3 regions of the Cognaticolwellia beringensis genome follow, and region 3 is predicted to be linked to each of the others. Evidence: predicted binding sites of a transcription regulator. Region 3 holds the regulator's gene; each other region holds the start of a gene.
What was found. The regulator sigma-54, encoded in region 3, starts transcription at its own class of promoters, with help from an activator protein. The targets are predictions, from matches to a motif close to GTTGGCACGNNNNTNGNNT.
Positions count from the first base shown of each region.

Region 1: a site for sigma-54 is predicted at 2,389-2,407, ahead of B5D82_RS12210 (NarK family nitrate/nitrite MFS transporter). Genes of this name have one in related genera too.
Region 2: a site for sigma-54 is predicted at 1,706-1,724, ahead of flgF (flagellar basal-body rod protein FlgF). Genes of this name have one in related genera too.

Region 1 covers NZ_CP020465.1:2,873,178-2,877,475, forward strand. Annotated here, with positions in the region: gene B5D82_RS12205 (bifunctional protein-serine/threonine kinase/phosphatase) at 1-784, opposite strand, end outside; gene B5D82_RS12210 (NarK family nitrate/nitrite MFS transporter) at 791-2,263, opposite strand; gene B5D82_RS12215 (NAD(P)/FAD-dependent oxidoreductase) at 3,080-4,298, shown strand, end outside.
Region 2 covers NZ_CP020465.1:356,473-360,770, reverse strand. Annotated here, with positions in the region: gene flgH (flagellar basal body L-ring protein FlgH) at 1-98, opposite strand, end outside; gene flgG (flagellar basal-body rod protein FlgG) at 115-903, opposite strand; gene flgF (flagellar basal-body rod protein FlgF) at 924-1,667, opposite strand; gene flgE (flagellar hook protein FlgE) at 3,624-4,298, opposite strand, start outside.
Region 3 covers NZ_CP020465.1:1,571,093-1,575,390, forward strand. Annotated here, with positions in the region: gene lptA (lipopolysaccharide transport periplasmic protein LptA) at 1-479, shown strand, start outside; gene lptB (LPS export ABC transporter ATP-binding protein) at 480-1,211, shown strand; gene B5D82_RS06605 (RNA polymerase factor sigma-54) at 1,272-2,780, shown strand; gene hpf (ribosome hibernation promoting factor) at 2,816-3,103, shown strand; gene ptsN (PTS IIA-like nitrogen regulatory protein PtsN) at 3,133-3,585, shown strand; gene rapZ (RNase adapter RapZ) at 3,592-4,298, shown strand, end outside.

The DNA of each region.
Region 1 (4,298 bases), 1.3 Mb from region 3:
TACGGTTGGGCACTGCCTTAACATAGACTAATAAACAGGTAACATTGTCATTACTACCGCGCGCAAGTGCAGTTTCAACAATCTTTTTAGATAGCGCTTCTAAATCAGACTTTTCTGGCGATAACGGTAATGTATCAAAGAGTGCTTTAAAAATAGGTTTTGTTATATAGTCATGAATACCATCACAACTTAGCATGTATAAATCGTGCAACTGTAAATCAATTTGATGCACATCAACTTCTAAACGATTGTCGGCACCTAAAGCGCGTGTTAATAAAGCCTGTTGCCCCATTTGTTTACGATTATGATCACGTGTAATGACTTCCAACTGACGATGACGATATTTTGTTATTCGGGTGTCGCCAACATGAAAGATATAACCCGTGGTTGATTTGGCAATAAACGCTGAAAAAGTCGTTAACCATTGCGGAGATTTTTCATCGGCTAAACTTTCAACAAACCCGCTTTGTGAATATAACCAGTTATTTAAGCTGGTTAATACTTTTGCTGCAGATTTTTGCGTTGACCATGTTTCAGGGGTGGCGAGATACTCTTGAATAAATTGAGTTACGGCAAGTTGCGAGGCCTCTGCAGCTTTATTTGCGCTGGAGAGTCCGTCAGCAATGGCCGCAACTGCGCCTTTAGCATGTAATTCATGATTTTCAGGTACAATAGCGGCGAAAGCGTCTTGGTTTTCGGCTTTCAAACCTTTAGAAGAAAAACCACCAATGCACAATTGCAAATCTGCAGCCGTGCTTTGGCATGATTGGGTTTTACTGATCATGTTTTACTAATGACCCACATTAATTAATTCTACAGTGCCATCTTCACGTACTTCAGTAATAGTACCTTTTGGCTCTTCCATAAAGAGTAATGTAGTAAAGCCTATCACAGCGGTGCCTGCTATCACCATAAAGAAGGTTGAATAATCAACCATGGTTAATACTGTTAAGTAAACTACGGCGCCGACGTTACCGTAAGCACCCGTCATACCAGCAATTTGACCCGTTAATCGACGTTTAATTAGAGGTACAGCAGCAAATACGGCACCTTCACCTGCTTGCACGAAGAATGAACAAGCCATCGCTGCGACTACCGCTAATGCTAAAGGCCATTCACCGGTGATTTCAGACATGGCGAAATAACCAACCGCTAACCCTGCGGTTAAAATTAATAAGGTCTTCTTACGACCATACTTGTCTGATAACCAACCGCCACCCGGACGAGACATTAAGTTCATAAATGCATAAGTTGAGGCTAACATGGCAGCGTAAACCATGCTTAATTCGAAGGTTTCAGCGAAAAATAACGGTAACATTGAAACCACGGCTAATTCTGAACCAAAGGTCGCAAAATAAAGAATGTTTAAAACGGCGACTTGTCTGAATTTATAACGATGAATTTCTTCAACTGGCTTTGAAAATAAATGACCGTTTACTTTAATGGTTTGTTTTACTTCTATAGCAAATAAAACCACTAAACTAAGGTAAGCAATAATGGCACTTTGTGCTGTTAATAAACTTACGCCAGCAGGTGATAATTTCCAAGCAAGTAAAGCTAGAGCACCATACATAGGAAGCTTCATAATTAATAACAGAAAGAAATCGCCTGTTGAAGTAACTTCCATAGCGCCTGTTTGTTTAGGTTTAAAATAGGTTGAACCTTTAGGGGTGTCTGTGACATTTTTATACCAGATAACACTGAAAATTAAGCTTAATGCACCGGTAAATGCAACCGCGTATCTCCAACCGTCTTCACCACCAAATGCTAATGCAAGTGTTGGTAAGGTCATGGCAGCAGCAGCTGAACCAAAGTTACCCCAGCCACCATAAATACCTTCAGCCGTTCCTAATTCGTTAGCAGGGAACCATTCAGATACCATACGAATACCGATAACAAAACCCGCACCGATAAAGCCTATTAAGAAGCGAGATAATGCCGCTTGTTCAAAGGTCGTAGCAAAAGCAAACATAAAACAAGGGATACTACATACTGCAAGTAATACGGCGAAAGTTAAGCGAGGGCCGTATTTATCGGTCAGCATACCAATGACCACACGCGCCGGAATGGTTAACGCTACATTTAATAGCATTAAGGTTTTTATTTCAGCATTTGTTAACCCTAATGAGTCAGCAATTACTGACACTAAAGGGGCAAAGTTAAACCAAACAGCAAAAGTAATAAAAAACGCTATCCAACTCATATGTAAGGTTTTCATCTTACCTTTAAATGAAAATATATTGAGACTATCTTGACCGCTCATGCAACAACTCCTAAAAATTAAAATTTGGTTTCTTTATTAACGAATGACATTTTTCTTGGCTGTTAATAATAAATAATGAGGTTTCTATTAAATTAGTAGTAGAAATAAGTTTATTGAACAGTGAGTAGCAAATGTAATGCCATCCATATGGATATTCTCTATCTTTATGATTCAATTGGTTTTAGTGGTTTTATTGTGTGGGAGAAATAACTGCAGTATGTTTATTTATGCACAATACAATAACGATTACGCACACATTGAGTGCATAAAAAATAATAAATAGTCATAGCACTATTTAATAAAGCCACATTTAAGCAAAAGTTAGTCGTAACGGATAAATGCAATACAGTCCGCTATAAGCAGGGTGAAATAAATTAGGGAGAATAGGAAAGCTGGAAATTTATGCTTACTGATAATGTTTACTGACTTAATACAACAGGTATTAAGCGTTTAGAATTCTAGCTCAAGTTGTTTAAGTTGTTTGATTTTGAATTAAGAAACACTCTTATCTGCATTCATGTATGAAATGCTCACTAGTAAATTAAAAGCTAATAATACAAACACCGCTGTTGAATATAACACTGCAACCAAGCACCAGAAGAGTGCAAAGACCTCAATAAAATAAGTGTTATCTATCATTTTTTTATTATTTTTTTACATTAAATCCTTTTAATACAAATAAGTATAATTAAATAACATATCCAAAAGTACATGGCACATTATCTGCATTTAGCTGTATAGATAAAGTTAAGTAGCGATGTGGATAGCATGTCCACATTCGCAAATTACATAACTCTCAAATATGTGAGTAGTACAATGGCCAATACCGAAAGCCCAACAGCAGATATGTTAAGAAATAAGCATTGTGAATCGATTACTCAGATCAAACCCTCGTTGGTGATCATTGGTAACGGCATGGCTACTGGTCGGCTCTTAGATGAAATAATTAAGCGCACACCCAATAAATATCAAATTACCGTGATCGGTAAAGAAAATTTCGGTAGTTACAATCGTATTATGTTATCAGCCGTTTTAGCGGGTGATGCCACCATCGATAGCATTATGCAAAAACCCCCTGCATGGTATAAACAGCACAATATTAACTTCTTAAGTGGCAGTGAAGTTACTTATATAGACAACAAAGCTAAGGTCGCGTCATTAGCTTCAAAAGTGCAGATTCATTATGACGAACTCATCATAGCTACAGGATCACGTACCGCTAAAATACCCGCTAAAAATCAAAATATTGCCGGTATATTCAATTTTCGAGATATTGCAGACACAGAAAAAATTCAAGCCTTTGCTAAACAAACCAGTACAAGCGCAAAACAAGCTATTGTGATTGGTGGTGGTTTACTCGGGTTAGAGGCGGCTTACGGTTTAGCGCTTAGTGGTGTGGAAGTAACGTTAGTCCATCGTAATAAATGGCTGCTTAACCGGCAGTTAGATAAAGTTGCAGGCGTTATGCTGCAAAGCATTATGGAACAAAAAAATATTAAGTTTGCTTTAGGTCATGAAGTGGCTGCTTTTGAAAGCATAACTGAGCCTAACGTCGACATGAAATCAGCAGCTAGTTCCGAAATACTATCAGGTGTTACGTTAACTAACGGTGAGTTTATTAGCGCACAAATGGCCGTTATCGCAACGGGCATTACGCCGAACAAAGCATTAGCCGAAACCAGTAATATCGACTTCAATCGTGCCATATTAGTTAACGATTATATGCAAACGAGTGACGCTTCAATTAGTGCTTTAGGTGAGTGTTGTGAACATAAACAAGCCACCTTTGGTTTAGTTGACCCTATTTGGGCACAATGTATTTCGCTGGCTGAACGTTTATGCAACAACGTCCAAAAGCCATTTCAAAACGCACCCGTACCAACCAAATTGAAAGTTTCAGGTGTACAGCTCTTTTCAGCTGGCGATGTTGAAGTGTCAGAGGGTAGCGAATGTTTTACCTTATTGGATAATAAAGCACTTATTTACCGTAAGATCATGGTTAAAAGCGGCAAAATAAGCGGTATTGTTCTATTTG
Region 2 (4,298 bases), 1.2 Mb from region 3:
GTTTTTGCCTGTTCAACACTGGCACAGCCAGTAAACAGTAATGTAACTATGCTCACCGTAACTAAGGTGCTTAAAAATGACTGTTTTTTGCCTTTCATGAACCTTTCCTCAATTCTATAGCTGCTGATTAATGTAGCTAAGCATTTGGTCAACTGCTGAAATAACTTTCGAGTTCATTTCATAAACTCGCTGACTTTCAATCAGGTTAACTAACTCTTCTGTAGTATTAACATTGGAGGTTTCTAGCGCACCTTGCACTAATAGGCCGTAACCTTCTAAACCCGGAACACCTTCTTGTGGCGCACCACTGACTGACGTTTCAACGTATAAGTTTTGCCCAATTGGCTCTAAACCGGTTGGGTTAATAAAGTTAACGGTATTAATTTGTCCAACCACGGCTGGTTCAGCTTGGCCTTGCAAAGTGACAGAAACTTCACCGTCTTGTGAAACGATGATACTTAATGCATCTTCAGGCACGGTGACTTGCGGTTGTAATAAATAACCTGCGCCCGGCGTAACTACGTTCCCTTCTTCGTCCATGGTAAATTGGCCGTTGCGAGAATAAGCAGACGAGCCGTCAGGCATTAAAATTTCAAACATACCTTCGCCTTGAATCATCAGATCCAATGCATTATCAGTATTAAGCATGTCACCTTGGGTATGAATTTTTTGTGTTGCCACCACTTTGGTACCCGCACCTAACATTAACCCTGACGGCATTTCAGTATCTTGCGCTGAACGACCACCTGGTTGGTTAATATTTTGATAAAGTAAGTCTTCAAATACCGCGCGGCTCTTTTTAAAACCAATAGTACTGGCGTTCGCCAAGTTGTTAGATATAACCGCAATTTCTTTAGTTTGCGCATCTAAGCCTGTTTTACTAATCCATAATGCTGGGTTCATACATCACCTCAAAAATTTATTTAGAACGCTCGTAATAATGAAGCTGCACTTGAATCAATTTCTTCGGCAGTTTTCATCATTTTTAACTGCATTTCAAATTGACGCTGCAGCGCGATCATATCGGTCATTTCACTGATAGGGTTTACGTTACTTGATTCTAATGAGCCACTCGCGACTTTTACCGTAATATCAGCCGGCTCATTATTGCCGTCTTTACGACGAAATAGGCCATCATTGCCTTTTTCTAGCAAGCGATTGTCTGGGTTAACAAATTTAATTCTGCCCACTTCTTCTTGAACATTACTCGGCGCACCTTCAGGCTGAACCATGATGGTACCGTCAGCAGAAATATTAAGTTTACTAATGGGTAATGGTAAGAAAATGGGTCCTCTGTCGCCAATAACGAGATCACCTCTTGATGTTTCAAGTGCCCCATTATCGCTTAATTTCAACTGACCATTACGGGTATAAGCTTCACTACCATCTTCAGTTTGCACTGTCAGCCAACCTTCGCCTTGAATCGCGAGGTCAAGATCACGTCCAGTACTTAATAAAGCACCACTGTCAAAGTTTTGGCCTGCACGTTCGGTCATTGAAAACACCCGAGACGGTAAGCCTTCACCGAAAGCTTGCATTGCTCTAGCATTGGCTAAATCAGCTTTAAAGCCTGTAGTTTTGGCGTTAGCGAGGTTATTAGCAGTGACTGATAAGGCTTGCATGTTTTGCTTCGCGCCACTCATGGCGATATACAGCATCTTATCCATAATGAAATTCACCCATAATATTAATCATATTTGATGTGTTGCAAATAAAGTGCCAGAAAGTTAAGAAGGGCATGTTACATATAAGTTGAATGGGGTTTTGTTGCTCGTATTTAAGTCAAAAAAATACGCTATAAGAATAAATAAACTATTAAATCAGAATGATGGGCTAAAGCCCAACCTACAAATAACACACCTAAATACAGGTTAGATATTGATCATTGTAGGTCGGCATTTATGCCGTCAAATGTATAAAAATGTGATACAAAATTTGAAACCTAAATATGGCTAGGAGCGGCGACGTACATGGGTGTCAGTCATTAGAGTGATGCTGGAGAATGATGGGCTGAAGCCCATCCTACAAATAACACACCTAAATAAAGCTTAGATATTGATCATTGTAGGTCGGCATTTATGCCGTCAAATGTATAAAAATGTGATACAAAATTTGAAACCTAAATATGGCTAGGAGCGTCGACGTACATGGATGTCAGTCATTAGAGTAATGCTGGAGAATGATGGGCTGAAGCCCAACCTACAAATAACACACCTAAATAAAGGTTAGATATTGATCATTGTAGGTCGGCATTTATGCCGTCAAAAGTATAAAAATGTGATACAAAATTTGAATCCTAAATATGGCTAGGAGCATCGACGTACAGGATGTCAGTTATTAGAGTGATGCTGGAGAATGATGGGCTGAGCCCAACCTACAAATAACACACCTAAATAAAGGTTAGATACTGATCATTGTAGGTCGGCATTTATGCCGTCAAAAGTATAAAAATGTGAAACCTAAATATGGCTAGGAGCGTCGACATACATGGATGTCAGTCATTAGAGTAATGCTGGAGAATGATGGGCTAAAGCCCAACCTACAAATAACACACCTAAATAAAGGTTAGATATTGATCATTGTAGGTCGGCATTTATGCCGTCAAAAATATTAAAATGTGATACAAAATGTGAATCCTAAATATGGCTAGGAGCTTCGACGTACATGGATGATAGTCATTAGAGTAATGCTGGAGAATGATGGCCTGAAGCCCAACCTACAAATAACACACCTAAATACAGCTTAGATATTGATCATTGTAGGTCGGCATTTATGCCGTCAAAAATATTAAAATGTGAAACCTAAATATGGCTAGGAGCGTCGACATACATGGATGTCAGTCATTAGAGTAATGCTGGAGAATGATGGGCTAAAGCCCAACCTACAAATAACACACCTAAATAAAGGTTAGATATTGATCATTGTAGGTCGGCATTTATGCCGTCAAAAATATTAAAATGTGATACAAAATGTGAATCCTAAATATGGCTAGGAGCTTCGACGTACATGGATGATAGTCATTAGAGTAATGCTGGAGAATGATGGCCTGAAGCCCAACCTACAAATAACACACCTAAATACAGCTTAGATATTGATCATTGTAGGTCGGCATTTATGCCGTCAAAAATATTAAAATGTGAAACCTAAATATGGCTAGGAGCGTCGACATACATGGATGTCAGTCATTAGAGTAATGCTGGAGAATGATGGGCTAAAGCCCAACCTACAAATAACACACCTAAATAAAGGTTAGATATTGATCATTGTAGGTCGGCATTTATGCCGTCAAAAATATTAAAATGTGATACAAAATTTGAAACCTAAATATGGCTAGGAACGGCCATGTGATCGCAGCATACCGTTCTTCCTGAACATCGCTGCTATTTCACATCCATGTGATCGCAGCATACCGTTCTTCCTGAACATCGCTGCTATTTCACATCCATGTGATCGCAGCATACCGTTCTTCCTGAACATCGCTGCTATTTCACATCCATGTGATCGCAGCATACCGTTCTTCCTGAACATAAAAAAGCCAGATATCACTATTTGATTATCTGGCTTTAAAACTTTCGGACTAACTTATTAATCCTTAAACTTTATACAATTATCGTCTATTTAAATTAACGAATTTGTAGAATAGTTTGGTTTAGCTGATTATCTACTTCAAGTGCACGAGAGTTCGCTTGGAAGTTTCGTTGAGCAGAGATTAAATCAATCAACTCTGACGTTAAGTTAACGTTAGATTGCTCTAAAGCTGAAGAGTTGATCGTACCAAAAGTACCAGAGCCACCCTCACCTGCTAACGCTTCACCAGAAGTTATACTCTCTTTCCAAGCGGTATTACCCACCTGTTTTAAGCCTTGTTCATTGGCAAAGTTTACCATAGCAATTCTAGATAATGGTTCTGATGTACCATTACTGTATGTGGCTCTTACCAAACCATCAGTACCAATATCGATACCGGTTAATCGACCAACAGCTAAACCATCTTGTTGTAAAGAGGTCACTTCAAAGTTAGAAGCAAACTGTGTTGGCTCATTTGGATTCGGGCCTAAGGGATCTAAGTTAAAATCAATTTGAATTGTTTGTGAAGTATCTGCACCATTAGGTAAATGATTACTAAAATCTGAAGTAATAATGCCACCATTAGCAGCCGTCGGAATTTGAGATTGAAAGTCACCAGATGAGTCGAAAACTAATCTCGCACCAGTTAAACCACCGCCTGTAGATAATGGACCTGAGATATTACCTCCAACCGGGTTAGTTCCACCACCTGCCGGGTCTTCAAGATCAAT
Region 3 (4,298 bases):
TGCCAGCAGTAAGCGCAGAAAAGTTTAATGTTGAACAAGAAATTAAAATATCTTCTTCGCGACAAGCTGCCGATCTGAAAAACAAAATATTCAGTTATATCGATAATGTCATTATTGCTCAAGGCACGCTAACAATACATGCTGAATTAGTACAGGTAATTACCGAAGATAAAAGTGATAACAAAATTTATATTGCCAAGGGTTCACCAGCGACATTTGAGCAAACGCTGCAAGATGGCAGCCCCATAAACCTACAAGCTAATGAAATCCGGTATGAGCCCAGTATGAACACCGTGGTCATTTCAGGTAATGCACTTCTGCGCCAAGAAGGTAGTGAAGTTAGCGGTAGTAAAATCACTTATAATTTTGACACCGAATATGTCAATGCTGAAAGCTTAGATAACGCTAAAGTAGAAACGGTATTACAGCCAAAAAATAAAACTGAACTGCCTAAAAAATCTAAGGACAAGCAAGAGTAAATGTCAACTTCAACATTATCAGCAACCGGTCTTGCAAAAGCCTACAAAGGCAGAAAAGTCGTTAAAAACGTCAGTATGAAAGTGTCCGCAGGACAAATTGTTGGCTTATTAGGTCCCAATGGCGCGGGTAAAACCACCTCCTTTTATATGATTGTTGGCTTAGTCAATAACGACAGTGGCTCAATTGTTTTAAATGGTGAAGATTTAACTTTGTTACCCATGCACGAACGTGCGCGTAAGGGCATCGGCTATTTACCACAAGAAGCTTCAATTTTTCGCAAATTGTCTGTTTATGACAACATTATGGCCATTTTACAAACGCGTAAAACCCTGAGCGATGTTGAACGAGAAGAAAAACTTGAACATTTATTAGAAGAGTTCAACATCGGTCATATCAAGGATAACTTAGGTATGAGTTTATCTGGCGGTGAACGCCGACGTGTTGAAATAGCACGTGCTTTAGCGGCAGACCCTAAATTTATTCTCCTTGATGAACCTTTTGCTGGTGTTGACCCAATTTCAGTAGGTGATATAAAAAAAATTATCCTACACTTAAAAGAACGTGGCATTGGTATTCTGATCACTGATCATAATGTACGAGAAACACTCGATGTCTGTGAACATGCTTATATCGTTAGTCATGGTGAACTGATCGCTGAAGGTAATTCGAATCAAATACTTGCAAATCAACATGTAAGAGATGTATACCTTGGTGAACAATTCACGCTATAGTGAATAACAGACTAAAGCGGTATAACAATAATGTATTTCAACAGGGAAATGAAAACGTAAATGCGTCCTACTTTGCAACTCCGTATCGGACAACAATTAACGATGACCCCGCAATTGCAGCAGGCGATCAAGCTACTGCAATTATCGACTCTGGATCTCCAGCAAGAAATTCAAGAAGCACTCGAAAGTAACCCCTTGCTTGAAGTTGATGAATCTTTTGAAAGTAACTCAGAAAGCACCCCAGATCACTTAGAAGAAGGTTACTCCGCTAGTGTTGGCGAAACGAAAGAAATGTCTTCGTCTGATGGTAGTGAGGATTCTGCCCCGAGTATCGATGAGATTAGCTCATCCGAAGGTTTAGCTAAAACCGATATTCCCGAAGAATTAAACAGTGATAGCACTTGGGATGATAACTTCAGTGCCAGTGCGAGCAGCGGCGGTGTTGGTCACGCATCTGAAGATTATACTTATCAGGGTGAAACGAAAGATTCACTGCAAGACCATCTTATTTGGCAGATGGAACTTACGCCATTTAGCGATACCGACAGAACCATTGCCATCGCCATTATTGAAGCTATAGATGAAGCAGGTTACTTAACGGTTACCGCAGATGAGATATTAGAAAGCGTTGGTATAGACGATGTAGAACTCGATGAAGTTGAAGTGGTACTTAAACGAATTAACGTTTTTGATCCCGTTGGCGTGGCTGCTCGTTCAATTCCTGAGTGTTTGCTTATCCAGCTCAATCAATTTGCGAAAGATACGCCTTGGCTAGCTGAAAGTAAATTAGCCGTAACTGAACACATTGACTTGCTTGGTAATCGTGATTATCGACAACTGATGCGTAAATTACGCATCAAAGAAGATCAATTGCGCGAAGTTATTCGCTTGATCCAATCGTTAGATCCTCGTCCAGGCGATAGTGTCATCAAAAGTGAAGAGCAATATGTGATTCCTGATGTATCTGTTGAGAAGAAAAACGGCCGCTGGACGGTAGAGCTTAATCCTGATACTGCACCTAAATTATCAGTGAATCAACAATATGCTGCCATGTCTAGGTCTATGAAGTCGTCTGCTGATAGCCAATTTATTCGCTCGAATTTACAAGAAGCAAAATGGTTTATCAAAAGCTTAGAAAGTCGCAATGATACCTTATTAAAAGTTTCAAATTGCATTGTACAACGCCAACAAGGTTTCTTTGAACATGGGCCTGAGGCTATGCGACCTATGGTATTAAATGATATTGCAGAAGCTGTGGACATGCATGAATCAACCATCTCTCGTGTTACCACACAAAAATATATGCACACACCCAGAGGCATTTTTGAGCTTAAATACTTTTTCTCTAGCCACGTAAGTACTGAAAATGGCGGTGAGTGTTCTTCAACTGCTATTCGTGAATTAATTAAAAAGCTTGTTGCCGCTGAAATACCCGCAAAGCCATTAAGCGACAGTAAAATCGCAGATATATTAGCTGAACAAGGTATAAAAGTAGCAAGGAGAACCATTGCCAAGTATCGAGAGTCGCTCTCTATACCGCCGTCAAATCAACGTAAAAGCCTATTGTAGGCAGTCTTATTCACCAAAAAAGAGGAATGAAGCATATGCAAATTAATCTTACTGGACACCATGTCGATGTTACCGACTCATTACGTGATTATGTTAATGGCAAGTTTGAAAAGCTAGAACGTCATTTTGAGCATATTAATAATGTACATGTCGTATTAACCGTAGAAAAATTGAATCAGATTGCCGAATCTACTGTGCACTTAAGTGGCTCAGAGGTTCACGCGAAGGCCGAGCATAATGATATGTATGCATCAATTGATGCATTAATTGATAAGCTAGATCGCCAAATCCTGAAATACAAAGGCAAAATTAACAAGCATTAGCGCTCAGTCGCTTTAGGTTTTATAAGTTTATGAAGTTGCAAGACATTTTATCCCCGGACTGCACTATTTGTGCAGCACCGGGCTCCAGTAAAAAACGTATTCTAGAATACTTAAGTAGCCTGGCCGCCGATAAATTGGCAGACCATGACACATTTCAACTCTTAGAAAGCCTAGTTAAACGTGAAAGAATGGGGTCAACTGGCATAGGTAATGGCATTGCTATACCGCATGGTCGTTTGGAAAATGCTACACAGCCCATTGCCGTAGTAATAACCACAGAAGAAGCAATTGATTTTGATGCTATTGATCATCGCCCAGTTGATATTTTTATTGCCTTATTTGTGCCTGAAGAAGAATGTCAAAACCACCTCAGTACATTGCAGAGCATCGCAAAAATTTTTCGTAACAAGCAATTTTGCAAGCAAGTACGAAAATGCGAAAGTAACCAAGCACTGTATCAGTTAATCCAACAAGCGAGCTAAACACAGATGAAGCTAATTATAGTCAGTGGCCGTTCAGGGTCAGGTAAAAGTGTTGCACTGCGAGTGTTAGAGGATTTAGGCTACTATTGTGTTGATAATATCCCTGTCAACTTATTACCTGCTCTCATCCATACAGTGATTAACGATTATGAGAATGTAGCTGTGAGTCTCGATGTACGAAACTTACCAGCTGATCCTAATGATGTACCTGAAATCATTGAATATATGCCTAATGCGGTTGAATTAAGCTTACTTTATTTAGATGCGGATGATAGTGATCTTATTCGTCGATTCAGTGAAACGCGACGCTTACATCCGTTGATTAAACAAAATATTGCCTTAGACCAAGCCATTGCCCTAGAGAAAAAGCTCCTTGAGCCAATCGCCAGTCGAGCACACTTATATATCAATACTAGCCAACTTACGCCACATCAACTAGCGGACTTAGTTAGAGAGCGAATTTTGGGGAAAAAATCTGGCTCTATGGTCGTTGTCTTTGAGTCATTTGGTTTTAAACATGGCGTACCACAAGATGCTGACTATGTTTTTGATGCGCGTTTTTTACCAAACCCATTTTGGGATAAAGAACTAAAGGGCTTCACAGGGTTAGATAAACCGGTACAAGACTTCCTTGCAAGCCAACCGATAGTGACTAAGTTTATTTGGCAAATCAACAGTTTTATGATGACTTGGTTACCGCATCTAGAACGAAA